DNA from 3 places in the Micromonospora sagamiensis genome. Region 3 is predicted to be linked to each of the others. Evidence: predicted binding sites of a transcription regulator. Region 3 holds the regulator's gene; each other region holds the start of a gene.

Region 1 (9,671 bases), 690 kb from region 3:
CGCTCCAGGTTGAGGATGTAGACCGCGACGCCGAGGATGACCGCCAGCCCGCCGATCCGGGCCAGCACCACCGGGAACGGGTCGGTGACCAGGCCACGGCGGATCCGCTTACGGTGGCGCAGCAGTTGGGTCGCCGCGTACCCGCCGACCACGACGGCGAAGAAGAGCCAACCGAGCACCGGCGGCAGGTTGCGGTTGGCGATCGCCACCAGCACCTTGTCCCGGACGGAGATGTTGCTGCCGCCGCTGATCAGCAGCAGCACGATGCCCTGGAAGGCGAGGAATGCGGCGAGGGTGACCACGAAGGACGGAATGCCGACCTTCGCCACCAGGAAGCCCAGGGCGAGCCCGATGACCAGGCCGGTGAGGATGGCCGCCAGCACCGCCACGTACCAGGGGTAGCCGGCGACGGTGACGATGTTCGCCAGGACGGCGGCACAGACCCCGCTGGCGAAACCGGCGGAGAGGTCGATCTCGCCGAGCAGCAGCACGAAGACCAGACCCATCGCGATCAGCGTGACCGCCGCGCCCTGGGTGAAGAGGTTGGCGAAGTTCACCGCCGAGAGGAACGACGGTCGCATGACGGAGAAGACCGTGCAGAGCACGAGCAGCCCGAGGACGGCCGGCAGGGCCCCGATGTCGCCACCGCGTACCCGGCTGACGTAGTTGCGGAGGTGGTCACCCACGGTCGACGGCGCGGTGGCCTTCACCGGACCGACCTTGCGCACGGCGGTGCTGGTCATCGCAGGGCTCCTGGGGTGCTGTCGGCGGACCCGCCGCCGATGTCGGGGTACGGCGTCCCGTTGCCGGTCATCAGGCCGACCGTGCCGGAGCGGCCGGCGGTGATCAGCTCGACCACCTGGGCGTGCGTGATGTCGGTGGTCTTCACCTGGGCGACCATCTGTCCGAGGTAGAGCGCGGCGATCCGGTCGGAGACCGCGAAGACGTCGTTCATGTTGTGCGAGATGAGGACGACGGCCAGCCCGTTGTCGGCGAGCCGGCGGACCAGTTCGAGCACCTGGGCGGTCTGCGCGACGCCGAGCGCGGCGGTCGGCTCGTCCAGGATCACCAGCCGGCTGTTCCAGAGCACGGCCTTGGCGATCGCCACGGTCTGCCGTTGGCCGCCGGAGAGGCTGGAGACGTGCTGGCGCAGCGACGTGACCGTCCGGACGCTCAGCCCGGCCAGGGTATCCGCGGCCATCTGCTCCATGGTCGGCTCGTCGAGCACGATGCCGGTGCGCTTCTCCCGGCCGAGGAACATGTTCTGGACGATGTCGAGGTTGTCGCAGAGCGCCAGATCCTGGTAGACGACCTCGATACCCAGGGCGGCGGCGTCCCGGGGGCTGTTGATGGTGACCGGCCGGCCGTCGAAGAGGAACCGGCCGGCGTCCGTCGGATAGATGCCGCTGATGCACTTGACCAGCGTCGACTTGCCGGCGCCGTTGTCGCCGACCAGAGCCGTCACCTCCCCCGGGTGGGCGGAGAAGGCCACGTTACGCAGGACCTGGACCGGGCCGAAGCTCTTGTCGATCCCACGTAGTTCCAGCAGGGGGGTGGTGGACACGGGTCTCCCTCACGTCTGTCGAGCCGCCGGGCGGCGGGCGTCACCGCGGGTTGCGGTCCTCAGGTGACGCCCGCGCTCCGGTGGGGGCACCGGAAACCGGTACGGCTCAGCTGATCCCGGCCTCGGTGCAGAGCTTGGCGTACTCGGCGGTGCAGAGCGCCTCCTTGGTGACGAAGCCGTCCGCCACCACGTCCTTGACGTTCTCCTTGAAGATCAGCTTCGGGGTGAGCAGGACCGACGGCACGTCCCGGCCGCCCTCCGGGTCCTTCACCGTCTGCCCGGTCTCCTTGCGCTCGCCCTTGGCCAGCCCGATGGCCAGTTCGGCGGCGGCGTCGGCCTCCTGCTTGATCGCCTTGTAGACGGTCATGCACTGGTCACCGGCGAGAATGTTCTGCAGCCCCTGCACGTCGGCGTCCTGCCCGGTCACCGGGACCTTGCCGTTGAGCTTGTTCTTCTTGAGCACCGAGATGGCCGCGTTGCCGAGCCCGTCGTTCGCGGCGAGCACACCGTCGATCTTGCCGCCGGTCTGGGTCAGCATCTGCTCGAACAGCGTGGCGCCCTGCGCGTTGTCCCAGGCCGGGACGGACTGCTCCGGACCCTTGACGTACTCACCCGAGTCGAACTTGGGCTTGAGCACCGAGTCGTAGCCGTTCTTGAACAGGGTGGCGTTGTTGTCGGTGGGGGAGCCGTTCAGGTACGCGACCACGGGCTTCTTGACGCCCTTGTCGGTCAGGCACTTCGACAGGCCCTCGCCCTGGAGCTTGCCGACCACCTCGTTGTCGAAGCTGACGTAGTACTCGGCGCTGCCGCCGAGGGTGAGCCGGTCGTAGTCGATGGTCGCCACACCCTGCGACTTCGCCTTGTCCAGGACCGCCTTGCCGGTGCCGGAGTCCAGGTTGACGATCATCAGGGCGGTCACCCCACCGGTGATCATCTGGTCGGCGATGGTCTGGAACTGGTTCTTGTCGTCCTGGGCGTTCTGGATGTCGTAGTCGACGCCGGCCTTCTTGAAGGCCGCCTCCAGGAACTTGCGGTCCGCGTTCTCCCACCGGCCGGAGGACTTGCTGTCCGGCAGGATCACGCCGATCTTGGGCTTCTTGTCGGAACCGGCGTCGTTGTCGCTGCCCGAGTCGTCGCCGCAGGCGGTCACGCCGCCGGTGACGAGCAGGCCCACGGTCGCGATGGTGAGGATCCCTCTGCGCATGTGCGGGGTTCCTTTCGGGGTGGGGGTGTGTTGTTTTGTTGTGTCCGGCAACGTATTCCGCGTCACACCGACAGCGCAAGACTGTCGAGGTCATGGATTTGTTGGCTGCGGTAACAATTCAGCAACGCCGACGAAACCCGCAGGTCGGATGACCGTTACCGGCCTCGGTGGGAACGAAGATGATCAACGCGTTGCCCGCCCGACGACGTTGCCCGACGCCGCCGCCCGACGCCGCCGGCCGACGCCGCCGCCCGACGCCGCCGGCCGACGCCGCCGGCCGCCGGTGGCGGACCGCCGTTCAGCGGGTGGCGATCGGCGCGGTGGTCGCCCCGGTCAGCGCGACCAGGTCCGTCGGGGCGAGTTGGAGCTGGAGACCGCGCCGTCCGGCCGAGACGTAGATCGTCGGGAAGCCCAGGGCCGAGGCGTCCAGCACCGTCGGTAGCCGTCGGCGCTGACCGAGCGGGCTGATGCCGCCCCGCACGTAACCGGTGGCGCGTTCGGCGAGGGCCCGGTCGGCGAGGACGGCCCGCTTCCCGCCCGCCGCACCCGCGAGCGCCTTGAGGTCCAGCTCTCCGGTGACCGGGACGACCGCCACGGTCAGCGCGCCGTCGACCTCGGTGACCAGGGTCTTGAACACCCGGTCGGCCGGTACGCCGAGGGCCGCGGCGACCTCGGCGCCGTAGTTCGGGGTGTCCGGGGTGACGTCGTACGGGTGGACGCTGTGCCCGACCCCGCGCTTGACCAGCAGCGCCGTCGCCGGTGTTCCCCGTCCCGCCACCGGGCCAATCTAACCGGTCGGCTGGCAGACCAGCACGGTCGGTGCCCCGGCGACCCGGGTGAGCACCAGGCTCGCCGCCTGGTCGCCGACCAGCCGCAGGTCACGCCGGAGTCGCTCGGGCTCCAGCGCCGAGCCGCGCTTGAGGATCTCCACCCGCCCCACCCGGCGGTCGCGCAGCAGAGCGCGCAACCGCTTCAACGAGAACGGCAGGACGTCGGTGACCTCCAGGCAGCGGGCGAACGGGGTGCCGGTCGGGGTGTCCGCGTACAGGTAGGCGATGCTCGGGTCGGCGATCGTGGCGTCCAACGCGGTGGCGAGGTCGACGACCAGGTGCGCGCGGACCACCGCCGGGTCCGGGTCGTACAGGTACCGCCGGACCGGGCCGACCGGAGCCTCCTCGGCGCCCGAGCCGGTGAGCTGGTGCACCCGCCCGCCGCGCAGCACGGTCGCCCGGCGGGGAAGGTCGGCCAGCCGGCCGCACCAGAGGGCCGCCTCGACGAGGTCGCCGTCGACGCTGACCCACTCGGCCTCCGCGCCCGGCGGGATCAGCGCGTGGTCCAGCCCCGGGGCCACCTTGACCACCGTGAACGGCACCCGCGCGGCGAGGGCGGTCACGAAGTCCCACGGGGGTGAGTACGCCTTCGGGTCGAAGATCCGCCGCCCGGTGCCGGTGCTGCGGCGGGCCGGGTCGCAGAAGACCCCGTCCACCCGGGACACGTCGAACGCGGTCGCGTCGCCGCACTCCACCGTGAACGATCCGGCCAGCCCGGCCGCCTCGGCGTTCGCGGCGGCCAGCGCCGCGGTCAGCGGGTCGGCCTCCACCCCGTACACCCGGAGGCCGGCGCGGGCGGCGGCGAGGGCGTCCGCGCCGAGACCGCACCCCAGGTCGGCGAGGGTGCGAACCCCGGCGGCGCGCAACCGTGCGGCGCGCCGGTCGGCCACCACCCGCCGGGTCGCCTGCTCCAGGCCGGCGCGGGTGAGGAACATCCCGGCCGCCTCGGGGCCGAACTTGGCGGTCGCGCGTCGCCGCAGCTCGGCCTGGGTGAGCGCGGCGGCGGCCAGACCGGCCGGCACGCCGGCCGAGCGGAGCGCGGCCGCCGCAGTCAGCGGGTCGCCGCCGGCCACCCGCGTCGCCGCGTCGAGCGCGGCCGACCCCTCGGGGGTATGCAGGGCGGCGAACTGGTCGAGGTCCACCCGCCCCATTCTGGACGGCCCCCACCGCCGCCCGTCGACCGCCTCGGGAACCCGCCGGCCCTGGTCGTGTGGCGGGGCGGGTTCGGGAGGTAGCAGGGGCCCCCTGTTACCGCTTTTTGTCGAACAGGGGACCCCTGCAGGCACCCGGGCGCCGCCGGCGAGGTCAGGGCAGGGCCCGGAGGAACGGGCCGTGGTGCAGGCGGAACTCCCACGCGTAGAACCGGTCCCAGTTGATCGACCAGGTCATCAGCCCTCGGAAGGCCGGGTTGGTGCCGCTACGCGGTGCGTACGACCCGCAGCTCTGCCCCTTGACCAGGCAGTTGACCGCGGCCTGCACCCCGGCGGGGGCCAGGTAGCCGTTGCCGGCGCTGGGGGAGGAGGGCGCCCCGAAAGCCACCTGGTCCTCGCGCAGCGCGGGGAAGAACCGGTCGGGGTTGCCGGCGACCGGGAAGCCGGCCAGCAGCATGTCGGTCATCGCGATGTGGAAGTCCGCACTGCCCATCGTGTGGTACTGGTTGTCCAGCCCCATGATCGGCCCGGAGTTGTAGTCCTGCACGTGCAGCACGGTGAGGTCGTTGCGCAGTGCGTGGATCACCGGCAGGTACGACCCGGAGCGCGGGTCCTGCCCGCCCCACGGGCCCTGCCCGTAGTACTGGTAGCCGAGCTGGACGAAGAACGTCTCCGGCGCCATGGTGAGCACGAAGTTGGCCCCGTACCGCTGCTTGAGGGTGCGGATCGCCGAGATCAGGTTGACGATCACCGGCGTGGTCGGGTTGCGGAAGTCGGTGTCCCCGGGGTCCAGGTAGAGCGAGTGCCCCTCGAAGTCGATGTCGAGTCCGTTCAGGCCGTACCGGTCGATGATGGCCGACACCGACCGGACGAAGGTGTCCCGGGCGGCGGTCGTGGTGAGCTGGACCTGCCCGTTCTGCCCGCCGATGGAGAGCAGCACCTTCTTGCCCTGCGCCTGCTTGGCGCGGATCGCCGCGACGAACTCGGCCTCGGTCTCCACCCCCGGGCACTCGGCCGGCGGGCAGAGCTGGAAGCGGATGTCGCCCGAGGTCACCGTGGTCGGCTCACCGAAGGCCAGGTTGATGATGTCCCAGTCGGTCGGTACGTCGGCCATCCGCAGGTAGCCGGAACCGTTGGCGAAGCTGGCGTGCAGGTAGCCGATCAGCGCGTGTCGGGGCAGCCCACCCGGCGGCGGGGTGGTGGGCGGCGGAGTGGTCGGTGGCGGGGTGGTGGGCGGTGGTGTGGTCGGTGGCGCGGTGGTGGTGGGCGGCGGGGTGGTGGGTGTGCCACCGGTGCAGGGCGCGCCGTTGACCGTGCAGTCGGTGGGGGAGCCGGAGCCGGTGGCCAGGAAGCCGAAGGACACCGAGGCTCCCGGCGCGACGGTGCCGTTCCACGAACGGTTGGTGAAGGTGTGTCGCTGGCCGGCGCTGCTGAGCGTGGCGTCCCAGTAGGAGCCGAGCGTGGTGCCCGCCGGCAGGCTGAAGGTGACCTGCCAGCCGGTGATGGTGGCCGGGCCACCGTTGGTGATGGTGTAGCGCCCCTCCCACCCGGTGCCCCAGTCGGCGGTCCTGACGAAGGTGGCGGTCGGGCCGGCGGCCTGTGCCGGGGCGGCCATGACGAGGGTGGTGGCGGTGAGGGCGGCGAGGGCCGCCACGGCGGCCAGCAGGGGTCTTGGGGCAGGGCGACGCATCCGGACCTCCCGGTAGGAGAGCCGTCGGATCGACGGATGCCTAATTATTAGGATTGTTAACTGTAGTTGTCCAGGCGTGTCGGCAGATCCGCCGAACCGCTCGTCGGGGTGGGTGGCCGGAGCCGGCGCCGGGGCTGTGCGGCAGGGTGCGTGACGGGCGTTCCGGGGGCGGTGGCCGGGCACCGTCGCGAGGCCCGGGTCGGCGCGACGCGCCCCGCCGTCGTTGGCACTCTCCTTGACGGAGTGCTAGCGGCGGCCTAATCTGCGATTAGCACTCTCCCATCGAGGGTGCCAGCTTCCGGGCCCGGCCCGGAGGTTGAACGCCAGGCGGACCGGCACCCGCGACGACGGCCCCGCCCGGTGGCATGTGGCAGATTGACGCTGGTCGGCCCCGCCGACCGGTTACGAAACCAGTACCCCAGGAGGGTATGCCCGTGACTACCGCGACCAAGGTTGCGATCAAGCCGCTCGAGGACCGGATCCTGGTCCAGGCGAACGAGGCTGAGACCACCACGGCGTCGGGCATCGTGATCCCCGACACCGCCAAGGAGAAGCCGCAGGAGGGCACCGTCCTCGCTGTCGGCCCGGGCCGCGTCGACGACAAGGGCAACCGGATCCCGGTTGACGTGCAGGTCGGCGACACCGTCATCTACTCGAAGTACGGCGGCACCGAGGTCAAGTACGCCGGCGAGGAGTACCTGGTGCTCTCCGCCCGCGACGTCCTCGCGGTCATCGAGAAGTAAGCAACCGATCAGTGTCGCTGCCCCGGTCCGGCTCGCCGGGCCGGGGCAGCAGCGCTTGAAGGGATATTTATGGCGAAGATCCTGAGCTTCTCGGACGACGCCCGGCACCTGCTCGAGCACGGTGTCAACGCCCTCGCGGACGCGGTCAAGGTCACTCTCGGCCCACGCGGGCGCAACGTCGTCCTGGACAAGAAATTCGGTTTGCCGACGATCACCAACGATGGGGTCACCATCGCCAAGGAGATCGAGCTCACCAACCCCTACGAGAACCTCGGTGCGCAGCTGGTCAAGGAGGTGGCGACCAAGACCAACGACGTCGCCGGCGACGGGACCACCACCGCCACCGTGCTGGCCCAGGCCATGGTCCGCGAGGGCCTGCGCAACGTGACCGCCGGTGCCAACCCGGCCGGTCTCAAGCGCGGTATCGACGCGGCGGCGGCCAAGGTCTCCGAGGCCCTGCTCGACCGGGCCGTCGAGGTGGCCGACAAGAAGTCGATCGCCCACGTGGCGACGATCTCGGCGCAGGACGCCACCATCGGCGAGCTGATCGCCGAGGCGATGGAGAAGGTCGGCCGCGACGGTGTCATCACCGTCGAGGAGGGCTCCGCCCTGCACACCGAGCTGGAGGTGACCGAGGGTCTCCAGTTCGACAAGGGCTTCATCTCGCCGAACTTCGTCACCGACCTCGAGTCGCAGGAAGCGGTTCTCGACAACCCGTACATCCTGATCACCACGCAGAAGATCTCCGCGATCGAGGAGCTGCTGCCGCTGCTGGAGAAGGTCCTCGCCGACAGCAAGCCGCTGCTGATCGTCGCCGAGGACGTCGACGGCCAGGCGCTCTCCACGCTGGTGGTCAACTCGCTGCGCAAGACCCTGAAGGTCTGCGCGGTGAAGGCCCCGGGCTTCGGCGACCGCCGCAAGGCGATGCTCCAGGACATGGCGATCCTGACCGGTGCCGAGCTGGTCGCGCCGGAGCTGGGCTACAAGCTCGACCAGGTCGGGCTGGACGTGCTCGGCACCGCGCGTCGCGTGGTCGTCGACAAGGAGACCACCACCGTCGTCGACGGTGGCGGCCGGGACACCGAGGTCGCCGACCGGGTCGCGCAGATCCGCAAGGAGATCGAGGCCTCGGACTCCGAGTGGGACCGGGAGAAGCTGGCCGAGCGGCTGGCGAAGCTCTCCGGCGGCGTCGCGGTCATCAAGGTGGGCGCGGCGACCGAGGTCGAGATGAAGGAGCGCAAGCACCGCATCGAGGACGCCATCGCGGCGACCAAGGCTGCGGTCGAGGAGGGCACGGTGCCCGGCGGCGGCGCCGCCCTCGCGCAGATCCTCCCGACGCTCGACGACGACCTCGGCTTCACCGGGGACGAGAAGGTCGGCGTCTCGATCGTGCGCAAGGCGCTGGTCGAGCCGCTGCGCTGGATCGCCCAGAACGCCGGCCACGACGGCTACGTCGTCGTGCAGAAGGTCGTCGACAAGGAGTGGGGCCACGGCCTCGACGCGGCTGTCGGCGAGTACGTCGACCTGGTCGGCAAGGGCATCATCGACCCGGTGAAGGTGACCCGTAACGCGGTCACCAACGCCGCGTCCATCGCCGGCCTGCTGCTGACCACCGAGAGCCTGGTGGTGGAGAAGCCGGAGAAGGCCGAGCCGGCCGCCGGTGGTCACGGCCACTCCCACGGTCACGGCCACAGCCACCAGCACGGCCCCGGTTTCTGACCGAACCGCGACCACCCACGTCGGGCGTTCCGCTCCCCCGGAGCGCCCGACGGCACGACGACGCAGGGCACGCCGTCCACCCCGACGGCGTGCCCTGCGTCGTTCCCCGTTCGTCACCCGGCTCGTCGGGCCCCCGCCCGGGCCGGCTCAGCCGGCGTCGGATCCGGGGACGTCCCGCCAGGCGACCTCCGGGGCGAGCAGGGACGACCAGGAGGGCTGGTGTTCCGGGGCGCGGCGGGCCAGTTCCTGTCGGAGCGCGTCGAGGGGCAGTGCGCCGTGTCTGCCGCCGGGCGGCAGCCAGTCCGGCCACGAGTCGTACCGCCGGTCCACGGTGTACCCGTCCGACGTCGTCGCCAGGCGGAGGAAGAACCATCGGCCCCACGCGGGGTGGGTCTCCGCCGTCCGGAGCCGGCGGGCCAGGGCGACCAGTTCCTTGAACGCCTGCCAGTCGGTCGTTCCGGTGAGGGCGCGGGGCGACTGCGGTCCCGGGTGCGTGCCGACGCTGCCGTCGGTGGCCGTCACGAGCACGGTGCACCGCCCGTCGCCGGTGGGCGACTGCGCCCGCAGCCAGTCCACCAGCGCGGCCAGCTCGGCCGACGGGGGTACCGGCCGTGGCTGTTCGACCTCCGCGCGCATCGCCGTCCGGACCAGGCCCTCGTGCTCGTCGACGCTGAGCGCCCGCACCCGCCGGGACGGTACGACCGTGCCGGCCGGGACCGTGGGCGGGGTGCCGCCCGGGGTGAGCCCGGCGGTGACCGCCACGGCCGTGC
Region 2 (9,671 bases), 1.0 Mb from region 3:
TCGGCGCACAGTCGACCGGCTGCAACCCGATCGCCACCGCCCTGCACGCCGACACCGACACCATCACCCCGGTCAAGCCGACCGGTATCGCCAAGTCGTTGAACATCGGCGACCCGGCGGCCGGCCTCTACGCCCTGGAGGCGGTGCGGCGTACCGGTGGGTGGATGGACCACGCCGACGACGAGGAGATCCGCGCGGGGATCCGGCTGCTCGCCCGGACCACCGGGGTCTTCGCCGAGACGGCCGGCGGGGTGACCGTCGCGGTGCTGCGCAAGCTGGTCGCCTCCGGCCGGCTGGACCCGACCGCCGAGACGGTGGTCTTCAACACCGGCGAGGGACTGAAGACCATCGACGCGGTCGCCGGCCAGGTCGGCCCGACGCACCGGATCAAGCCGTCGCTGCGTGCCGCCCGCGACGCCGGGCTGCTCGGCTGACCTGCGTCTCGTCCCGACGGATCGGCCGAACCGCCCGAACGGGGGATCGGGTCGATCCGTCGGGTAACCGACCGTTCGCCCAGGGTACGAAAAACCACCCTCCAGGGACTTGACGTCAGTAACCGGTCAGGCGCAGGATGCTTCCTGCGGGAGGGCGTTCGCCGAAGACTTTTCAAGCCTTACGACCCAACGCCGGCGGCGTTGTGCGATCGTCCCTCCCGACCAGAGCTTCCGGGCCAGCGATTAAATCGCTGGCCCGTTTCCGTTCCGGTCGCGCACGCTCGTCGGCATGAGCATCGTCATCGCGTCCTTCGACGAGTCCGACCAGGCCGCGATCGACGCGGCGTTCCAGGTGGCCGCCGCCGCGCAGGCCGTCGACCTGCCGGACGTTCCGAGCCCGTCCCATCAGGTCTTCGAGAGCGCACTCCGGCACCCGATGCCCGGCAGATCGCTCCGGATGGCGCTGGCGACTCTCGACGACGTCCCGGTGGGCTACCTGGTGCTGCACCTGCCACAGTTCGAGAACATCGAGAACGCCAGCCTCGACCTGGTCGTCCGCCCGGATCGCCGGCGGCGAGGCGTCGGACGGGCGCTGTACGAGCACGCTGTCCGGGTGCTGCGTGAGCAGGGCCGGAAGCGGATCATCTCGGCGTCGGTCGGGCCGCTGCCGGAGGGGCCGGACCGGCCGGCCGTCGGCGCGGGGTTCGCCGCCGCGCTCGGTGCCCAGCCGGCGCTGGGCGAGGTGCGCCGCCGGCTCGTGGTCGACCGGCTGGACCACGCCGTCCTCGACGCGCTGCTGGCCGACGCGCGCGAGCGGGCCACCGGGTACCGCACGGTGACCTGGCAGGCGGAGGCCCCCGAGGAGTACGTCGCCGACGTCGGCCACCTGGAGAGCCGGCTCGTGCTCGACTCCCCGACGGGAGACCTGGTGCTCGAGCCGGAGCGCGTCGACGCGGAGCGGGTCCGGAGCATCGAGCGCGTGCTGACGGCCCGCGGCCGGGCCTCCTACCACTGCGGAGTGGTGCACGAGGCGAGCGGCCGGCTGGTGGCCTGGACGATGATCATCGTACTGCCGACCGTCCCGTGCCACGGCGACCAGCAGATCACCATCGTGGATCCGGCCCACCGTGGGCGCCGGCTCGGCCTGCTCGCCAAGATCGAAAACCTGCGGTACGCGCTGGCGCACGAGCCGGAGCTGCGGGAGGTCGACACCTGGAACGCCGCCGACAACCGTCACATGATCGCCATCAACGAGCAGCTCGGGTTCCGTCCCGTCGACGCCTGGACGAACTGGCAGCTCGACCTCTGAGCGCGGCCTCCCCGTCCGGCCCCCGCCCGGCGCTGTCCCGGGCCCGGCGACGCAGGACCGCCGCCAACGGTCGCCGGGCCGCCGTGGACGTGCGCAGTGCCGCCGCCCAGGGCCGCAGGGTCGGCTCGGGGTATCCGCCAGCGGCCAGGCCGGCCCGCCGCTCGAAGACGTTGCCGCAGCCGTAGCTGCCGGTCGACGCGTACGACCAGGCGCAGGCGAGCCAGTACGCCGGCCAGAAGAGCGGTCCGAGCAGCGCGTACTGGCCGGTGTGCCGTCGCTCGTGGCCGAGCAGGTCGGCGCGGTCCGGGTGCAGCAGCCACTCGGGTGGGCGGCGGGTCAGCACCACCGCGCCGACCGTGAAGCACCCCTGCCTCGGCACCGGCAGCCGGTACCCCCCGGCGACGACCAGCCCGTCCGCCGTGCGCCGCCGGGTGGTGCGGGCCAGCACCGCCAGCGCCAGGCCGACCGGCGTGGTGCCGTTGAGCCAGGTGAGCGTGGTCCGCGTCCGCTGCCGCACGGCTCCAGGATGCGCCGCCGGGTCGAACGCGGCCACCCGGCGGCTCCTACCGACCGGTCCCGGGCTGCGGCATGATGGCGGGCATGACGGAGACCCCGCATCCCCTGTACGCCACGCACGCCGACACCCTCGCCCGGGCGCTGACCGCGATCTCCGAGCGCGGGTACTGGTCCGCCTACCCCGAGTCCCCCAGTCCCCGCGTGTACGGCGAGACCGCCGCGGCCGACGGGCGGGCCGCCTTCGAGGCGTACCTGGACGGCGATTTCCCCCTCGACCAGCCGGGCACCGGCGAGCGGGTCGCCACCGAGGCGAGCCCGTTCGGGGTGCCGCTGGGCGTGCGCTACCCGCATGCCCGGGTCGACGAGCTGGTGACCGCAGCCTCCGCCGCGCTGCCCGCCTGGCGGGACGCCGGCCCGCAGGCCCGTGCGGGGGTCTGCCTGGAGATCCTGTCCCGCCTGCACAAGCGCATCTTCGAGCTGGCCAACGCGGTGCAGTACACCAGCGGACAGGCCTTCGTGATGGCGTTCCAGGCCGGTGGGGCGCACGCGCTCGACCGGGCGCTGGAGGCGATCGCGTACGCGTACGCGGAGATGACCCGGCACCCGGCGACGGCCCGGTGGGAGAAGCCGGCCGGCAAGGGCGACCCGCTGCGGATGACCAAGACGTTCCACGTGGTGCCCCGCGGCGTCGCGCTGGTGATCGGCTGCAACACGTTCCCGACCTGGAACTCGTACCCCGGTCTCTTCGCCTCGCTGGTCACCGGCAACCCGGTGCTCGTGAAGCCCCACCCGCGCGCGGTGCTGCCGCTGGCGATCACCGTCCAGGTGGCCCGGGAGGTGCTCGCCGAGGCCGGGTTCGACCCGAACCTGGTGCTGCTCGCCGCGGAGGCCCCGGGCGAGAAGCTCGCCTCCGACCTGGCCCTGCACCCGGCTGTGAAGATCGTGGACTTCACCGGCTCCACCGAGTACGGCGACTGGCTGGAACAGCACGCCCGCCAGGCCTCGGTCTACACCGAGAAGGCCGGGCTGAACACGGTGGTGATCGACTCCACCGACGACTTCGCCGGCCTGTGCCGCAACCTCGGCTTCACGCTGACCCTGTACAGCGGCCAGATGTGCACCACCTCGCAGAACATCCTCGTGCCGGCCGACGGTATCGCCACCGACCAGGGGCACAAGACCTTCGACGAGGTCGCCGCCGGGATCGCCGCAGCGGTGGGCAAGCTCACCGCCGACCCGGCCCGCGCCGTCGAGCTGACCGGGGCGATCGTCAACGACGGGGTGCTGGAGCGGCTGGACGAGGCGGCCAAGCTCGGTGACGTCGTGCTGGAGTCGCGTCCGTTGGCGCACCCGGCGCACCCCGACGCGGTGGTCCGTACGCCGACCATCGTCAAGCTCGACGTGGACGCCACCGCGACCTACGGCCGGGAGTGGTTCGGTCCCATCTCGTTCGTGATCGCCACCGGCTCGACCGCGCAGAGTCTGGAGATCCTCCGCACCACGGTCGGACGGAAGGGCGCGCTGACCGCCGCCGTCTACTCCACCGACGAGGCGGTGCTCGACGCGGCCGAGGCGACGGCGGTCGAGGTCGGGGTGCACCTGTCCTGCAACCTGACCGGCGGGGTCTTCGTCAACCAGTCAGCGGCGTACTCCGACTTCCACGCCAGCGGCGCCAACCCGGCCGCCAACGCCGCCCTGACCGACGGCGCGTACGTGGCGAACCGGTTCCGCGTCGTGCAGAGCCGCCGCCACACCGCCTGACCGGGGTTGGTTGGTTGCAGGGGACCCTTCCTACCGTTTTTTGTGTAGGAGGGGTCCCCTGCAACCCGCTCGGGCGGCTCGGCGCGCTCGCTCAGGCGGCTCGGCGCATCTGGAGTTCGCGCATCGACGGGATCGTGGGGTGCGGCACGCGTACCCCGGTGTCGGTGAAGCCCAGCCGTAGGTACGACCGGTAGGCCCGGTCGTTGCCGATCACCACCTCCAGCATGAGCTCCGGGCGTCCGCACGCCCGCGACCAGGCCCCGACCCCGTCGATCAGGGCGGCGAGCAGCCCGGTGCCGCGCCAGGCGGGGGTGACGTAGACCCCGAACACCACGGTCAGGCCCGCCTCGTGCGGCGAGGCGACGCCCCCGGCGTGGCCGACCAGGCGACCGCCGGGATCGGCGACGAACTGCGCGGTGTGCGGGCCGGTCGAGGTGTACGCGATCCGGGCGGCGAACTCGCCGTGCGGACGGGCGGCGGCGTCCGCGAGGGTCTCCAGGAAGGCCAGCGGCGCGTCCGCGAGCATCTCCAGGCGCAGGGCCCGCATTCGTGCGGCGTCGGTCGGGCGGACCCGGCGGACGGTGGGTACGCGTGCCGTCGAACCGGCCGGATTCCGCGTCATGTCCGAATGCCTACCGCAATGATGGCCGCCAATGTGATTCCGGGTCGACAGCCGCCCGTTATGCCCCGTTTTGTGATCGTGCGCTGCGGTCACGCTTCGTGTAGCGTGCGATTTCGGTCACCGAACATCGGCCGCTCCGGGCCGGTGCGGAAAGCGGTGATCCCGATGCCGGTCGGGTCGGTGTCGGGGGTTGCGTGTCGCCCAGCGAAGTGAGGAAGTGCACCGTGGCGCAAGGCACCGTCAAGTGGTTCAACGCCGAAAAGGGCTACGGCTTCATCGCCGTCGACGGAGGGCAGGACGTCTTCGTCCACTTCTCCGCGATCGAGATGGACGGCTACAAGGCGCTGGACGACGGGCAGCGGGTCGAGTTCGAGATCGCTCAGGGGCAGAAGGGTCCGCAGGCCGAGCGGGTGCGCGTCATCGCCTGAGCCGACCACGTGGAGGCGACGCTGCCGTGCCGCCGCCACGACCGGGAACGCCACGGGCCGCTCCGGCGCGCAGTCTGCCGGCGGGGCCACGGTCGACCCGTCCCCTCCGGGCCCGCCCGGATCCGACCTTTCGGAGCCGGGCGCGCCCCCGTCCACCAATCCGTCTCGGCGGCTCGCTGAGTCGCCGACCCGACGCGAACTGCGGCATATCGGGGTGTCCCCTCCGTACGGACACCCCGATATGCGGCGAACGCCGGGTCTCTCGCGCCTCGCCGGGCCTCTCGCGACTTCCGGACCTCTCGCGCTTTCCGGGCCTCTCGCGACTCCTTGGGCCTTGCGTCTTCCGGACCTCTCGCGTCTCCTCGGGCCTCTCGCGCCTCCCGGGTTCACGGCTCTCCCCGTCCCGGGTGCCTCCGGGGGTGCCTTCGGGCGGCCACATCCCCGGCCGTTCCCCGGCCGTCCCCTCGGGTCTTCCAGGGTGTTCCGCCGTTGGGTGTCCGCCTGTCCGGCACCCTCCCCTCTCCGTCCCCTCGCCGCGTCGATCATGAACGGGACGTGTCCAGAGAGGTCGACTCGTTCGTCTGACTCATGACCCTCTCGCGTCCGACGCGGTGTGAGCCCGCCGGTGAGAGCGCCCGACGGAGGCATCGTGCTTGCACTCGGCAGGGGAGAGTGCTAAACAAGTCATTGGCACTCGCATGGCGCGAGTGCCAATGGTCGGGGCGGTAGGGCCACGGTCACGCGGCATCGAGCAGCGTGGCACATGGCCGGTCGTCGCGGGCTATCCGGCCCGGCCGAGGAGACGTCGTCGTCGCCAGGTGGCGACGTCCCAAGGTGCGTACACCAGGCGGCCCATCCGGGACACACACTCGGGTGGCCCGTGAGTGTCCAGGAGGACAACGCCGTATGGCCAAGATGATCGCGTTCGACGAGGAGGCCCGTCGCGGCCTCGAGCGGGGCATGAACCAGCTCGCCGACGCCGTGAAGGTGACGCTCGGCCCCAAGGGCCGCAACGTCGTGCTCGAGAAGAAGTGGGGTGCCCCCACCATCACCAACGATGGTGTGAGCATCGCCAAGGAGATCGAGCTCGAGGACCCGTACGAGAAGATCGGGGCCGAGCTGGTCAAGGAGGTCGCCAAGAAGACCGACGACGTGGCCGGTGACGGCACGACGACGGCGACCGTCCTGGCCCAGGCCCTCGTCCGCGAGGGTCTGCGCAACGTGGCCGCCGGTGCCAACCCGATCGCCCTGAAGCGGGGCATCGAGGCTGCGGTCGCGGCCGTCTCGGAGGAGCTGTCCAAGCTCGCCAAGGACGTGGAGACCAAGGAGCAGATCGCCTCCACCGCCTCCATCTCGGCTGGTGACACCAGCGTCGGCGAGATCATCGCCGAGGCGATGGACAAGGTCGGCAAGGAAGGCGTCATCACCGTCGAGGAGAGCAACACCTTCGGCCTGGAGCTTGAGCTCACCGAGGGCATGCGCTTCGACAAGGGCTACATCTCCGCGTACTTCATGACCGACCCGGAGCGTATGGAGGCCGTCTTCGACGACCCGTACATCCTGATCGTCAACAGCAAGATCTCGTCGGTGAAGGACCTGCTCCCGATCCTGGAGAAGGTCATGCAGGGCGGCAAGCCGCTGCTGATCATCGCCGAGGACATCGAGGGCGAGGCCCTGGCCACCCTCGTCGTCAACAAGGTCCGGGGCACCTTCAAGTCGGTCGCCGTCAAGGCGCCGGGCTTCGGTGACCGCCGCAAGGCCATGCTGGGCGACATCGCCATCCTCACCGGTGGCCAGGTCATCAGCGAGGAGGTCGGCCTCAAGCTGGACGCCGTCGGCGTCGAGATGCTGGGCCGCGCCCGCAAGGTCGTGGTGACCAAGGACGAGACCACCATCGTCGACGGTGCCGGCGACGCCGAGCAGATCCAGGGCCGGGTCAACCAGATCCGGGCCGAGATCGACAAGAGCGACTCCGACTACGACCGCGAGAAGCTGCAGGAGCGGCTGGCCAAGCTGGCCGGTGGCGTTGCGGTGATCAAGGTCGGCGCGGCCACCGAGGTCGAGCTCAAGGAGCGCAAGCACCGCATCGAGGACGCCGTCCGTAACGCGAAGGCCGCCGTCGAGGAGGGCATCGTCCCGGGTGGTGGCGTCGCGCTGGTGCAGGCCGGCAAGACCGCCTTCGACAAGCTGGACCTGGTCGGCGACGAGGCGACCGGCGCGCAGATCGTCAAGATCGCGCTGGACGCCCCGCTGCGGCAGATCGCCGTCAACGCCGGCCTCGAGGGTGGCGTCGTCGTCGAGCGGGTCCGCAACCTCGACGCGGGTCACGGCCTCAACGCCGCGACCGGTGAGTACGTCGACCTGCTGGCCGCGGGCATCATCGACCCGGCCAAGGTGACCCGGTCGGCGCTGCAGAACGCCGCCTCGATCGCGGCGCTCTTCCTCACCACCGAGGCCGTCGTCGCGGACAAGCCGGAGAAGACCCCGGCCGCCCCGGCTGGCCCGGGTGGCGGGGACATGGACTTCTGAGTCCGGTTCCGACACACGCCGAAGGGGCGGACCGCATCAGCGGTCCGCCCCTTCCGCCTTGCCCGGCCCCGGGTGTCCACCGGCCGTTCGTGCTCCTCGCCGCGCGGGTCTCGGGTCCGGTCCGGTCACGTCGGCAGGGGCCGTCGTCGGCCCGGACGGTCGTCCGGCGGGTCGGCCCCGAGGGGCGCGTCCACCATCTCCACCGGTTCCCCGGACGGCGGCTCGGCGGGGGCCGACATCTCCACCAGTTGTTCGGCGTCGCCGTAGTCCAGCCAGTCGAGCGGCAGGTGGCCGGGCGGGTCGCCGACGGGTGCCCAGACGAGGGGCGCGGTGTCGTCGGCGGGTTCGTCGTCCATCCTCATGACTGCCTCCTCCTGCCGAAACGGTAGGAGGTCCAGGGCGCGGCCCGGGGTGGAACGGAACTATTCGGATCCGTGCCTGTTGTCGGGGGCTTTAGGAACTGATGTCCTTTCGGTAGAGCAGGAAGACCCGCTCGATCCGGGCACCGGCGCTACCCGAGTAGAACGGCACCGGCCCCACCCAGCCGATCTGGGCGTGTGCGATCCCGGCGTCCCGCTGGTCGCGCAGGCACCGCCGCAGCAGCACGCCGCCGATCCCCGAACCGGCCGCCGCCGGATCGGTGCCCATCGGCCCGAACCAGCTCGGCCGGGACGACCCCCAGGCGGCGAAACCGACCACGGTCCCGTCGCGCCACGCCACATGACACCCCGCTCCGGTACGCCCCACCGAGCCGGCAAGTTCGACGTCCCAGACACCGCCGAAGGTGTCCCGGGCGAACGCGGTCAGCGCCGGCAGGTCCTCCGGCTCCGCCCGGCGTACCGTCACACCTCCGGCGGCGAGCCGCTGCTCCGCCTCGGCCGTGGAGCGCAGCGCCGGCGAGTCGTCGTACGACAGGTCGGCGGTCATGTTCCAGGCGGTCCGATCCTGGCGGTAGCCCAGCGCCAGCGCGGCGCAGACCGCCGGGGTGTAGCGCACGTCGACGCCCGGCCAGGCGTAGTACGGCGGGTTTCCGGCGAGCAGCACCTCCCGCGCGCCCCACTCGGCGAGCCGCCGTTCGGCGTGCGCCAGCAGCGTCCGCCCGACGCCGCGTCGCCGCTCCTCCGGCGCGACCACCACCAGGTCCACGCACCCGTACGCCGCACCGGGCGGATCCGGCCGCTCGGGTACGGAACAGACCAGTGCGCCGACCAGCGTCGTACCGCGTACGGCCAGCAGCCCGACCACCGGCCGACCGACCCGCGCCCGCCGGTGGAGGGTGTCCACGATGGCCTCGGCCTCGACGGAGTCCTCGGCGAGGTCCAGCCCTCGGCGGCAGAGCGCGACCACCTCGGGCAGTCGGTCGTCGGTCAGCTCGGTCACGCTGATCCGGTCGTCGTCCATGGTCGCCGACCCTAGGCCATGGCACGGCAGCACGTGAACGACTGCCGCTGCGGCCTCACACCCGGGCGGCGCGGACGGCCGCGTAGGCGTCGACCAGACCGGCTCCGGCGACGTTGGCGGTGCCGCCGCACGACCCGGTCTCCCCGCCCGGTTGCGGCGACGTCTCCACCGGGGTGGCGGTCTCCCGCAGGATGCTCCGGGTGCGGTCCAGGTCACCGACGAGCGCCGGATTGGCCGACCACATCAGCGCCACCACGCCGGCCACCTGCGGGGTCGCCATCGACGTGCCGTCCAGCACGGAGTACCCGCCGCCGGGCATCGCGGAGCGTACCGCCGCGCCCGGCGCGACCAGGTCCGGTTTGGCGACCCCCGGCACCGGCCCCCGGCTGGAGAAGTCGGTGACCCGTCGGGACCGGTCCACCGCGCCGACCGTGAACACGTCCGCGTACGGGGCCGGCGGGTCGTCGATCGAGCCGCAGTACGGGCCGGTGTTGCCGGCCGCGGCCACCACGAACACCCCGGCCGCGTCGAAGGCGGCGGTGGCCGGTCGTAGCACGTGCGGGTCGCAGCCCTCGATCGTCGGACAGCCCCACGAGTTGGTCAGCACGTGCGGGGCGCGCTCGGGCCGGCCGTCGGTGAACGGGTCACCGCCGGGCGGGAACGGGGCCAGC
Region 3 (9,671 bases):
TGACCCGCATCTCCTGCCAGCCGCGGACCTTCTTGAGCCCGGCGTAGAACTTGTTGGCGGCGTAGCGCGGGTCGCGGATCTGCTCCGGCGTGCCCCAGCCCTGGCTGGGGCGTTGCTGGAACAGCCCGATCGAGTCCCGGTCGCCGCCGGCAAGGTTCTCCAGCCCGGACTCCTGGAAGGCGGTGGCGAGCGCGACCACGACGGCCCGCTCGGGCATGTTCCGCTGGATGCCGATCGCCGCGATGGTCGCCGCGTGTGCCATCTGCTCGGCGTTGAGCCGGACCTGCCCGTCGGCCCGGACCGTGCAGCTGCGCCCTGCGATCGGCAACCGTAGGTTGTCGCCCACGTTGCGGACGACGAGGTAGATCCCGATGCTGGCGATGACGGCGAGGACGAGGCTGGTCGCCACGATTGCCCGAGTTCGCACCCACACCCCCTGATCGACAGTCAGCCAAGCGTACGTCCCGCTTGCCACCGGTCCGCTCCGTCGACCGGTTCTGTTGTCGGTGTCCCGCGTTCACCACCGGTGTCCGATCGGCGGGCGTCGTCGCCCGCCCACCGGACCCTTCCTCCTACCCGGCGTCGAGGGCGGCCACCCACCGGGTCGGCCGCTTCTCCCGGAAGGCCAGCACCCCCTCCCGGCCCTCCTCGGAGAGGAAGTAGCCGGTGGAGACGGCGGACAGGTGCGCGAGTTCGCGGCGCAGGTCCGTCTCGGCGGTTCGGCGCAGCAGCTCCTTCGCGCCGGCCAGCGCGCCCGGTGCGCCCCGGACCAGGGCCGCGCACCACCGGGCCACCGTCTCGTCCAGCTCGGCGGCGGGCACCGCCGTGGTGACCAGACCGGCCTCGGCGGCCCGCCGGCCGTCGAAGGTGTCCCCGGTCAGGTAGAGCTCGGCCGCGGCGCGGGAGGTCAGCCGGGGCAGGACGGTCGCCGAGATCACCGCCGGGATCACCCCGAGCCGCACCTCGGTGAAGGCGAAGGTCGCCTCCTGCACGCAGACCGCCAGGTCGGCCGCGGCGATCAGGCCCAGCCCGCCGGCTCGGGCCGGCCCGGCCACCCGCGCCACCACCGGCTTCGGGCACTCCCGGACCGTCGCCAGCACGTCGCCGAGCTTCCCGGCGGGCACGCTCCCGCTCGCGTACGCCGCAGCGGTCTCCTTCAGGTCCGCGCCGGAGCAGAACACCGGACCGGTGTGGTCGAGCACCACCACCCGGACCGAGGGGTCGGCGCCCGCCGTGGCGAGCCCGTCGAGCAGCTCGGTCATCAGGGGCGTGGAGAGCGCGTTGCGGTTGTGCGGACTGTCGAGGGTGAGCGTGGTCACCCCACGGGTCGTCGACACCCGGACGAGCGCGTCGGGAGAGGTCATGTGAGGGCACACTAGTGGCCATGCCCGGCGTCCTTCCAGAAGGCGAATCCGTACCGACCGACGGATCGCTCCCGCCGACCGCCCTGCGCGCGGTCGGCGCGCGCGGGTTCGGCGTCTACGTCCACGTGCCCTTCTGCGCCAGTCGCTGCGGATACTGCGACTTCAACACCTACACCGCCGGCGAGCTCGGCGGCGGGGCGAGCCGGGAAACCTACGCCGACACCGTCCTGGCCGAGCTGAGGCTGGCCGCCCGGGTGCTCGGGGACACCCCGCCGCCCCGGGTGGACACCGTCTTCGTCGGCGGCGGCACGCCGACCCTGCTCCCCGCCGACGACCTGGCCCGGATCCTCGACGGCATCGACCGCACCTGGGGGCTGGCCGCCGACGCCGAGGTCACCACCGAGGCCAACCCGGAGTCGGTGACGCCGGAGTCGCTGAAGACGCTGCGGGCGGCCGGGTACACCCGCATCTCGCTGGGCATGCAGTCGGCGGCGCCGGGGGTGCTCGCCGTCCTCGACCGGAAGCACTCCGCCGGGCGGGCCACCAGCGCCGCGGCCGAGGCCCGCGACGCCGGGTTCGACCACGTCAACCTCGACCTGATCTACGGTACGCCGGGGGAGCGGGCCGAGGACTTCGCCGCCTCGCTCGACCAGGTGGTAGCCGCCGGGGTGGACCACGTCAGCGCGTACGCCCTGATCGTGGAGGAGGGCACCCGGCTCGCCGCCCGGATGCGCCGGGGCGAGCTGGCGTACCCCTCCGACGACGTCGCGGCGGACCGCTACCTGGCCGCGGAGGCCGCCCTCGACGCGGCCGGTTTCTCCTGGTACGAGGTCTCCAACTGGGCCCGGACGCCGGGTGCCCGGTGCCGGCACAACCTGCTCTACTGGACCGGCGGCGACTGGTGGGGCCTCGGTCCCGGGGCGCACAGCCACGTCGGCGGGGTGCGCTGGTGGAACGTCAAGCACCCGAGCGCGTACGCGGCGCGGCTCGCCGCGGGGGAGTCACCCGGTCACGCGCGGGAGGTCCTCACCGTCGACGAGGCACACATGGAGGACGTGATGCTCCGGCTCCGGCTCGCCTCCGGGCTGCCGCTGGCGGTACTCGACGCCGCCGGCCGGGCCGGTGCCGAGCGGGCCCTCGCCGCCGGGCTGCTCGCCGGGGCCGAGTACGCCGCCGGTCGGGCGGTGCTCACCCTGCGGGGCCGGCTGCTCGCCGACGCCGTGGTCCGCGACCTGCTGCCCTGAGCGCGGCCACGCCCGCCGGCCGTTCGTCTCGGACCCGTCGATCCGTTCTCCGGGCCCGGACGCCCTCCGGGACCGGCCGGGTCCGGTCGGACCGGACCCGGCCGGGGTGGGCTCACTTCACGAAGGTCCGGGTCATCGGGTACTGGTAGAGCAGGTCCTGGTTGGCCTTGAGGGCGGCCACGACGCCGAACGCGATAGGCACGATCGCGAGCAGCAGTGGCACGAAGAAGAGCAGGCCGCAGGTGATGGCGGTGAGCAGCCAGCCCACCAGGATCGCGACCGCCCAGGTGATCTGGAAGTTGAGCGCGGCGACGGCGTGCGCGCGTACCGCCGGGGACTGCTGACCCCGGACCAGCAGCACGATCAGCGGGCCGACCCAGCCGAAGAGGGTGGCACCCACCACCATGCCGATCGGACCGCCCACGTGTGCGAGCACCGCCCACGTCCGGTCGTCGCCACCGACCGGACCGGGCGTCGGGTGCGGACCACTCCCGCCCGGAGGCGGGTAGCCACCCGGAAACCCGGATGACGGCTCTCCCGGTGCGCCCGGCTGCGGGTACTCCTCCTGCGGCCCCGGCGGCGGATACCCGTCCTGGCCGCCCGGGGGCGGGTAGGACGCGGCGGCGAAGTGCCCGCCCGAGGTCGGGTGGTCAGCTGCCGTGGCCTGGCCGGGCGGGCCGTAGCCGGCCGTGGGCGGTTCCGGGGTGAAGGCGGCGTGGGCCTCGGTCGGCGGCTCGTCGCCCGGCGACCCGTAGCGCTGCGTGGGCGGCTCGTACGACGGCGCGGCGAGGTGCTCGGTCGGCGGCTCGTACGACGGCGCGGTCAGGTGCTCGGTGGGCGGCTCGTACGACGGCGCGGCGAGGTGCTCGGTCGGCGGCTCGGGTGCGGACCAGTTCTCCGTCGCCGGCGTGGCCAGGTTCTCCGTCGGCTCGTGGGACGACGTCGACCAGTTCTCCGTCGGCGGCTCGTGGGACGACGCGGAGAGGTTCTCGGTTGGGGGCTCATGGGACGGCGCGGACCAGCCGCCGGGCGGAGTGGAACCGCCGGGTGGGGGATACCCGGACGCCCCGGCCGCGCCGGACAGTGGGGTGGTGGGCTCGTCGGGCGTCGACGGGGACCCGGACGGGGCGAGCGGCATCGTCGGCTCCGGCGGGTACCGGCCGGCGTCGCCCGCACCGGGCGGGCGCGGCGGTTCAGTCATGCCGGTCACGGTAGGGGTATCGGGCAAGCCGTGACCAGCGGGACACCGTGCGGATCACCCGGACGAACGGCCTGGAGTGTCGGGCGGGGGCGGGGCACAGGTCGAAACCGATCATCGCGTCCCACGGGTGGGTCGACGTAGACTGGCACTCGTTACAGTCGAGTGCCAGTAGCGCGGTCCGTCACGGTCGGCGACCGCCGCCGGTCGTCGCCGGTGGTGGGTACGCACCGCCCGGGCCGGGTGTCGGCAGCGTAGGAGGGGGGGAGAGTGGGGCTCGACGACCGCAAGCTCGCCGTGCTGCGCGCGATCGTCGAGGACTACGTCGCGACCCAGGAGCCGGTCGGCAGCAAGGCGCTGGTCGAACGGCACCAGCTCGGCGTCTCCCCGGCCACGGTCCGCAACGACATGGCCGTGCTGGAGGAGGAGGGCTACATCCGGCAGCCGCACACCAGCGCCGGACGGGTCCCCACCGATCGCGGCTACCGCCTCTTCGTCGACCGGCTCAGCCGGGTCAAGCCCCTCAGTCCGGCCGAGCGCCGGGCGATCGAGCGCTTCCTGGTCAGCGCGGTCGACCTGGACGACGTCGTGAACCGGACGGTCCGGCTGCTCGCGCAGCTCACCCGCCAGGTGGCGGTGGTGCAGTACCCGTCCCTGGCCCGCTCCTCGGTGCGGCACCTGGAGCTGGTGCCGATCTCCACCACCCGGCTGATGCTCGTCATGATCGCCGACACCGGTCGGGTCGAGCAGCGCCTGGTCGAGCTGCCCGCCCCGGTCCCCGCCGACGACGTCACCGACCTGCGCCGGTTGCTCAACGAGAAGCTCGGCGGCAACCGGCTGTCGGACACCCCGCCGCTGGTGCAGGCGCTGGTGGAGGAGGTGCGCGTCGGGCTGCGCCCGGCGATGACCACGCTCTCCACCGTCCTGCTGGAGACCCTGGTGGAACGGCACGAGGAGCGGATCGCCCTCGCCGGCACCGCCAACCTGACCCGAGGTGGCCTGCTCGACTTCCAGGGCTCGCTGCGCCCCATCCTCGAGGCGCTCGAGGAGGAGGTCATCCTGCTCAAGCTGATCGGTGAGGTCGAGCCGAGCACGACGCGGATCCGGATCGGCGACGAGAACGAGATCGACAACCTGCGGGGTACGTCGGTGGTCAGCACGGGTTACGGTCCAGGTGCCACCATCGTGGGTGGGTTGGGCGTGCTCGGCCCGACGCGGATGGACTACCCCGGCACCATCGCCACGGTACGCGCCGTGGCACGCTACGTGGGCGAGCTGCTGGCCCAGAACTGACCAGTCAGGGCCGACGGCCGACTCGGGCCGACGACCGGCGCAACGCGAGACGAACATGAGGACACGGAACGCAGTGGCCAGGGACTACTACGGCATCCTCGGCGTCAGCCGGGAAGCCTCCGACGACGAGATCAAGCGCGCCTACCGCAAGCTGGCGCGACAGTTCCACCCGGACGTCAATCCGGACCCGGAGGCCCAGGAGAAGTTCAAGGACATCAACGCCGCGTACGAGGTCCTCTCGGACGACCGGAAGCGGCAGATCGTCGACCTGGGTGGGGATCCGCTCGCCCCCGGTGGTGGCGGGGCCGGCCCCGGCGGGCCGGGCGGCGCGGGACCGTTCGTCGGCTTCCAGGACATCATGGACGCCTTCTTCGGCGGAGCCACCGGCTCACGGGGTCCGCGACCGCGTACCCGTCCGGGAGCGGACGCGATCCTGCGGCTGGAACTGGACCTGCACGAGACGGCGTTCGGCGTCGAGGCGCCCATCACCGTCGACACCGCCGTGCTCTGCACCACCTGCTCCGGCGCGGGCACGGCCGCCGGCACCCACCTGGCCACCTGCGAGGCGTGCGGTGGCCGGGGCGAGGTGCAGTCGGTGCAGCGCACCTTCCTCGGCCAGGTCGTCTCGGCCCGGCCCTGCACGGTCTGCCAGGGGTACGGCACCACCATCCCGCACCCCTGCGCGACCTGTGCGGGTGACGGTCGGGTCCGTACCCGTCGCTCGCTGACCGTCAAGATCCCGGCGGGCGTGGAGGACGGCATGCGGATCCGCCTCGCCCAGCAGGGTGAGGTCGGTCCGGGTGGCGGCACCGCCGGCGACCTCTACGTCGAGATCCACGAACGGCCGCATGACGTCTACTCCCGCAAGGGCGACGACCTGCACTGCCGGGTGACCGTGCCGATGACCGCGGCGGCGCTCGGCACCCGGCTGACCATCAAGACCCTGGACAGCGAGGAGACCGTCGACGTCAAGGCGGGCACCCAGCCCGGCAGCACGATGCGGTTGCGCGCCCGGGGCGTACCGCACCTGCGCGGCACCGGCCGGGGTGACCTCTACGTCCACCTCGACGTGCGGACCCCGACCAAGCTCGACGCCGACCAGGAGCGGATGCTCCGTGATTTCGCCAAGACCCGGGGCGAGGAGGTCGCCGAGCTGAGCAAGCAGGGCGGCTTCTTCTCCCGGATGCGGGACGCGTTCAACGGGCACGCCTGAGTGTCGGCGCCGCTGTTCCTGGTCGAGGCGCTGCCCGTCGCCGACACGCTGACCCTGGACGGCCCGGAGGGCCACCACGCCGCCACCGTGCAGCGGCTCCGCGTCGGCGAGGAACTGATCCTCGCCGACGGTCGGGGCGGCACGGCCGCCGCCGTGGTCACCGCCGTCGGCCGGGGCGCCCTCGACCTGACCGTCACCTCGCGGGGGTACGTCGACGCGTCGGTGCCCCGGATCGTGGTGGTGCAGGGAATCGCCAAGGGCGAGCGGGGTGAGCTGGCCGTCCAGGCGATGACCGAGGTCGGGGTGGACGAGATCGTGCCCTGGGCGGCGTCCCGCTCGGTGACGCAGTGGCGGGGCGAGCGGGGCGTACGGGCCCGGGAGAAGTGGGCGGCGACCGCCCGCGAGGCGGCCAAGCAGGCCCGCCGCGCCTGGCTGCCGGTGGTGGCCGGTGCCCCCGACGAGTCGACCGCGACGGTGGCGGCCCGGATCTCCGGGGCCGCTGCCGGGTTCGTGTTGCACGAGGAGGCACAGGACCGGCTGACCACCGTCGAGCTGCCGACGACCGGTGAGATCGTGCTGGTGGTGGGACCGGAGGGCGGGATCGCCCCGGCCGAGGTGGACGCCTTCCGGGCCGCCGGAGCCCGTCCGGTCCGGCTCGGGCCGGCGGTACTGCGCACCTCCACCGCCGGGGTGGCGGCGCTTAGCGTGCTCGCCACCCGCCTCGCCCGCTGGTGACGCGACGCCCCCACGCGCCCGGTCTCCCGTGACCCGGGCGCGGCGCGGGGTCAGAGGCGGGGGAAGACCTGGACGGGCTGGTCGTCGGGGCTCAGGTCCAGCCCGGCCGGGCCGACGATGAGCGGATCGGGTACGCCGACCACCTCACGGTCCTTGTCGGTGTAGTCGAAGCGGTGGAGCACGTGGCGCATCGCCTCCAGCCGGGCCCGCTTCTTGTCGTTGCTCTTGACCACCGTCCACGGCGCGTCGGCGGTGTCGGTGTAGAAGAACATCGCCTCCTTGGCCTCGGTGTACTCGTCCCACTTGTCCAGCGAGGCGATGTCCATCGGTGAGAGCTTCCACTGCCGTACCGGGTCGACCTGCCGGACCGCGAAGCGGGTGCGCTGCTCGTTCTGGGAGACCGAGAACCAGAGCTTGACCAGGCGAATGCCGGAGCGGACGAGCATCCGCTCCAACTCGGGGGCCTGGCGGAGGAACTCCAGGTACTCCTTGCGGGTGCAGAAGCCCATCACCCGCTCCACTCCGGCCCGGTTGTACCAGGACCGGTCGAAGAGCACGATCTCGCCGGCCGCCGGCAGGTGTGCCAGCCAGCGCTGGAAGTACCACTGGGTGGCCTCCCGCTCGTTCGGCTTCACCAGGGCCACCACCTTGGCCCCGCGTGGATTCAGGTGCTCCATGAAGCGCTTGATCGTGCCGCCCTTGCCGGCCGCGTCCCGCCCCTCGAAGATGATCACCAGCCGTTCGCCGCTCTCCTTGATCCACTCCTGGAGCTTGAGAAGTTCGATCTGGAGTAGGCGTTTGTGGTGGTCGTACTCCTCGCGGGCCAGGCGCTCGTCGTACGGGTAGTCCTCGCGCCAGGTGTCCACCGGGCTGCCGTCCGAGCGGAGCAGCACCGGGTCGTCGTCGTGGTCGTCGACCACCTGGTAGTCAGCGGAGAGGTCCAGCAGCGCGGCATCGGCCATGCCGGGGACCGTTACCCCGGCCCGGTCCGGTCATCCGCCCCGGGAGCTGGGAGTTCGCTGGGAGGCCACCTTGCAGGAGCGCAGGGAGGCCGCCCCTCAGGAGCGCAGGTAGGACGCGCCGTTGAGGTCGACGATGGTGCCCGAGGCCCACTCCGCCTCCGGTGACGCCAGCCAGTGCACCGCGGCGGCGATCTCCTCCGGCCGGGCCACCCGGTCGAACGGGCTCTGCGCCCGCACGGCCGCACCCCGGGGCGACTTGAGGTGCTCGTTGGTCATGTCGGTCTCGACGAAACCGGGGGCCACCGTGGCCACCGCGATGCCGTACGGGGCCAGAGCCACCGCGAGGGACTGCCCCATCGCGTTCATCCCCGCCTTGCTCGCCCCGTACGCCGGGTTGCCCGGCTCGCCGCGGAAGGCTCCCCGGGACGAGACGTTGACGATCCGGCCGCCCCGGTCCCGCATGTGCTGGGCGGCGCACCAGGCCGCGTTGGCCGCGCCGAGCAGGTTGGTGTCGACGATCTGCCGCCAGCGCTGCCGCCACTGCTCGTACGTGGTCTCGAAGACCGGGTGCGGCGGGTCCGCCGGCCCGAACACCCCGGCGTTGTTGACCAGCACGTCCAGCCCGCCGAGCCGGGCTGCCGCCTCGTCCACGGCGGCTCGGACCGCGTCCGGGTCGGCCAGGTCGGCGGCGACCACGACGTGCCCGTCGCCGGGCAGTTCCGCCCGGAGCCGTTCGGCCAGTTCCGCCGAGTCGCGGTGGTGGATCGCCACCCGGTCGCCGCCGGCCGCGAACCTGCGTGCCACCGCGCGGCCGATGCCGCGCGAGGCCCCCGTCACCAGTACCGCCCGAGAGTCCACCCGCCCATGATCCCCGAGAGTCCGGTCCCCGCCCGGACCGGGGCCGGTGGTCGGGGCCGGGGACCTGCGAGGACATGCCGGCGGGGCGTGGGGAGATGCCGGCCCGGGTGGACGGTCCTACCATGCGTCGATGACCTCCGACTGCCTGTTCTGCCGCATCGTCGCCGGGGAGATCCCGGCCACCATCGTCCGGGAGACCGCGACCACCCTGGCCTTCCGGGACATCGACCCGAAGGCCCCGGTGCACGTGCTGGTGATCCCGAAGGAGCACTACGCCGACGTGGCCACGCTCGGCCAGGCCGACCCGGAGCTGGCCGGTCAGGTGCTCGCCACGGCCGCCGAGGTGGCCGAGGCCGAGGGGCTGCTCGCCGACGGCTTCCGGCTGATGTTCAACACCGGCGGGTACGGCGGCCAGGAGGTCTTCCACGTGCACGCGCACCTGCTCGGCGGGGCTCCGCTCGGCCCGATGCTCGCCCGCTGAACTCCCGCCGCTCGCTGAGGCTCGACACCCTGCCGGGGTGGTAGCAGGGGTCCCCTGCTCATCAAAAAGCGGTAACAGGGGACCCCTCCTTACACTGGCGGCGTGGTGGAGATCAACGTGCGCCTGGGGCGGATGGTGCGGCAGGTGCAGGCCGGCGCGCGGGTGCCGGCGCTGTCGGTGGCCCTGCACCGGGCCGACCGGCCCCTGTGGAGCCTCACCGTCGGCGCCACCGGCAACGACGCCCCGCTGACGCCGCAGACCCCGTTCCGGATCGGGTCGGTCACCAAGACCTTCACGGCCGTGCTGGTGCTCCAGTGCCGCGA

What was found. The regulator HrcA, encoded in region 3, represses chaperone genes, less so after heat shock. The targets are predictions, from matches to a motif close to GGTTNGCACNCTCNNNNNGAGNGTGCNAACC.
Region 1: the regulator HrcA is predicted to act here: its motif matches at 6,706-6,736, upstream of groES (co-chaperone GroES).
Region 2: the regulator HrcA is predicted to act here: its motif matches at 5,756-5,786, upstream of groL (chaperonin GroEL).

Annotation. Positions count from the first base shown of each region.
Region 1 covers NZ_AP023438.1:2,021,420-2,031,090, reverse strand. Annotated here, with positions in the region: gene IGA62_RS08395 (sugar ABC transporter permease) at 1-743, opposite strand, end outside; gene IGA62_RS08390 (ATP-binding cassette domain-containing protein) at 740-1,564, opposite strand; gene IGA62_RS08385 (sugar ABC transporter substrate-binding protein) at 1,671-2,768, opposite strand; gene ybaK (Cys-tRNA(Pro) deacylase) at 3,067-3,546, opposite strand; gene IGA62_RS08375 (THUMP-like domain-containing protein) at 3,556-4,740, opposite strand; gene IGA62_RS08370 (chitinase) at 4,904-6,439, opposite strand; gene groES (co-chaperone GroES) at 6,868-7,182, shown strand; gene groL (chaperonin GroEL) at 7,252-8,901, shown strand; gene IGA62_RS08355 (hypothetical protein) at 9,049-9,671, opposite strand, start outside.
Region 2 covers NZ_AP023438.1:2,340,175-2,349,845, reverse strand. Annotated here, with positions in the region: gene thrC (threonine synthase) at 1-434, shown strand, start outside; gene IGA62_RS09985 (GNAT family N-acetyltransferase) at 724-1,743, shown strand; gene IGA62_RS09980 (hypothetical protein) at 1,682-2,260, opposite strand; gene paaN (phenylacetic acid degradation protein PaaN) at 2,344-4,020, shown strand; gene IGA62_RS09970 (GNAT family N-acetyltransferase) at 4,112-4,642, opposite strand; gene IGA62_RS09965 (cold-shock protein) at 4,867-5,070, shown strand; gene groL (chaperonin GroEL) at 5,977-7,599, shown strand; gene IGA62_RS09955 (hypothetical protein) at 7,725-7,961, opposite strand; gene IGA62_RS09950 (GNAT family N-acetyltransferase) at 8,053-9,000, opposite strand; gene IGA62_RS09945 (S8 family serine peptidase) at 9,056-9,671, opposite strand, start outside.
Region 3 covers NZ_AP023438.1:1,329,835-1,339,505, reverse strand. Annotated here, with positions in the region: gene IGA62_RS05525 (hypothetical protein) at 1-433, opposite strand, end outside; gene IGA62_RS05520 (enoyl-CoA hydratase-related protein) at 573-1,364, opposite strand; gene hemW (radical SAM family heme chaperone HemW) at 1,385-2,608, shown strand; gene IGA62_RS05510 (DUF4870 domain-containing protein) at 2,721-3,809, opposite strand; gene hrcA (heat-inducible transcriptional repressor HrcA) at 4,077-5,099, shown strand; gene dnaJ (molecular chaperone DnaJ) at 5,173-6,312, shown strand; gene IGA62_RS05495 (16S rRNA (uracil(1498)-N(3))-methyltransferase) at 6,313-7,047, shown strand; gene ppk2 (polyphosphate kinase 2) at 7,098-8,009, opposite strand; gene IGA62_RS05485 (SDR family NAD(P)-dependent oxidoreductase) at 8,106-8,867, opposite strand; gene IGA62_RS05480 (histidine triad nucleotide-binding protein) at 8,998-9,348, shown strand; gene IGA62_RS05475 (serine hydrolase domain-containing protein) at 9,481-9,671, shown strand, end outside.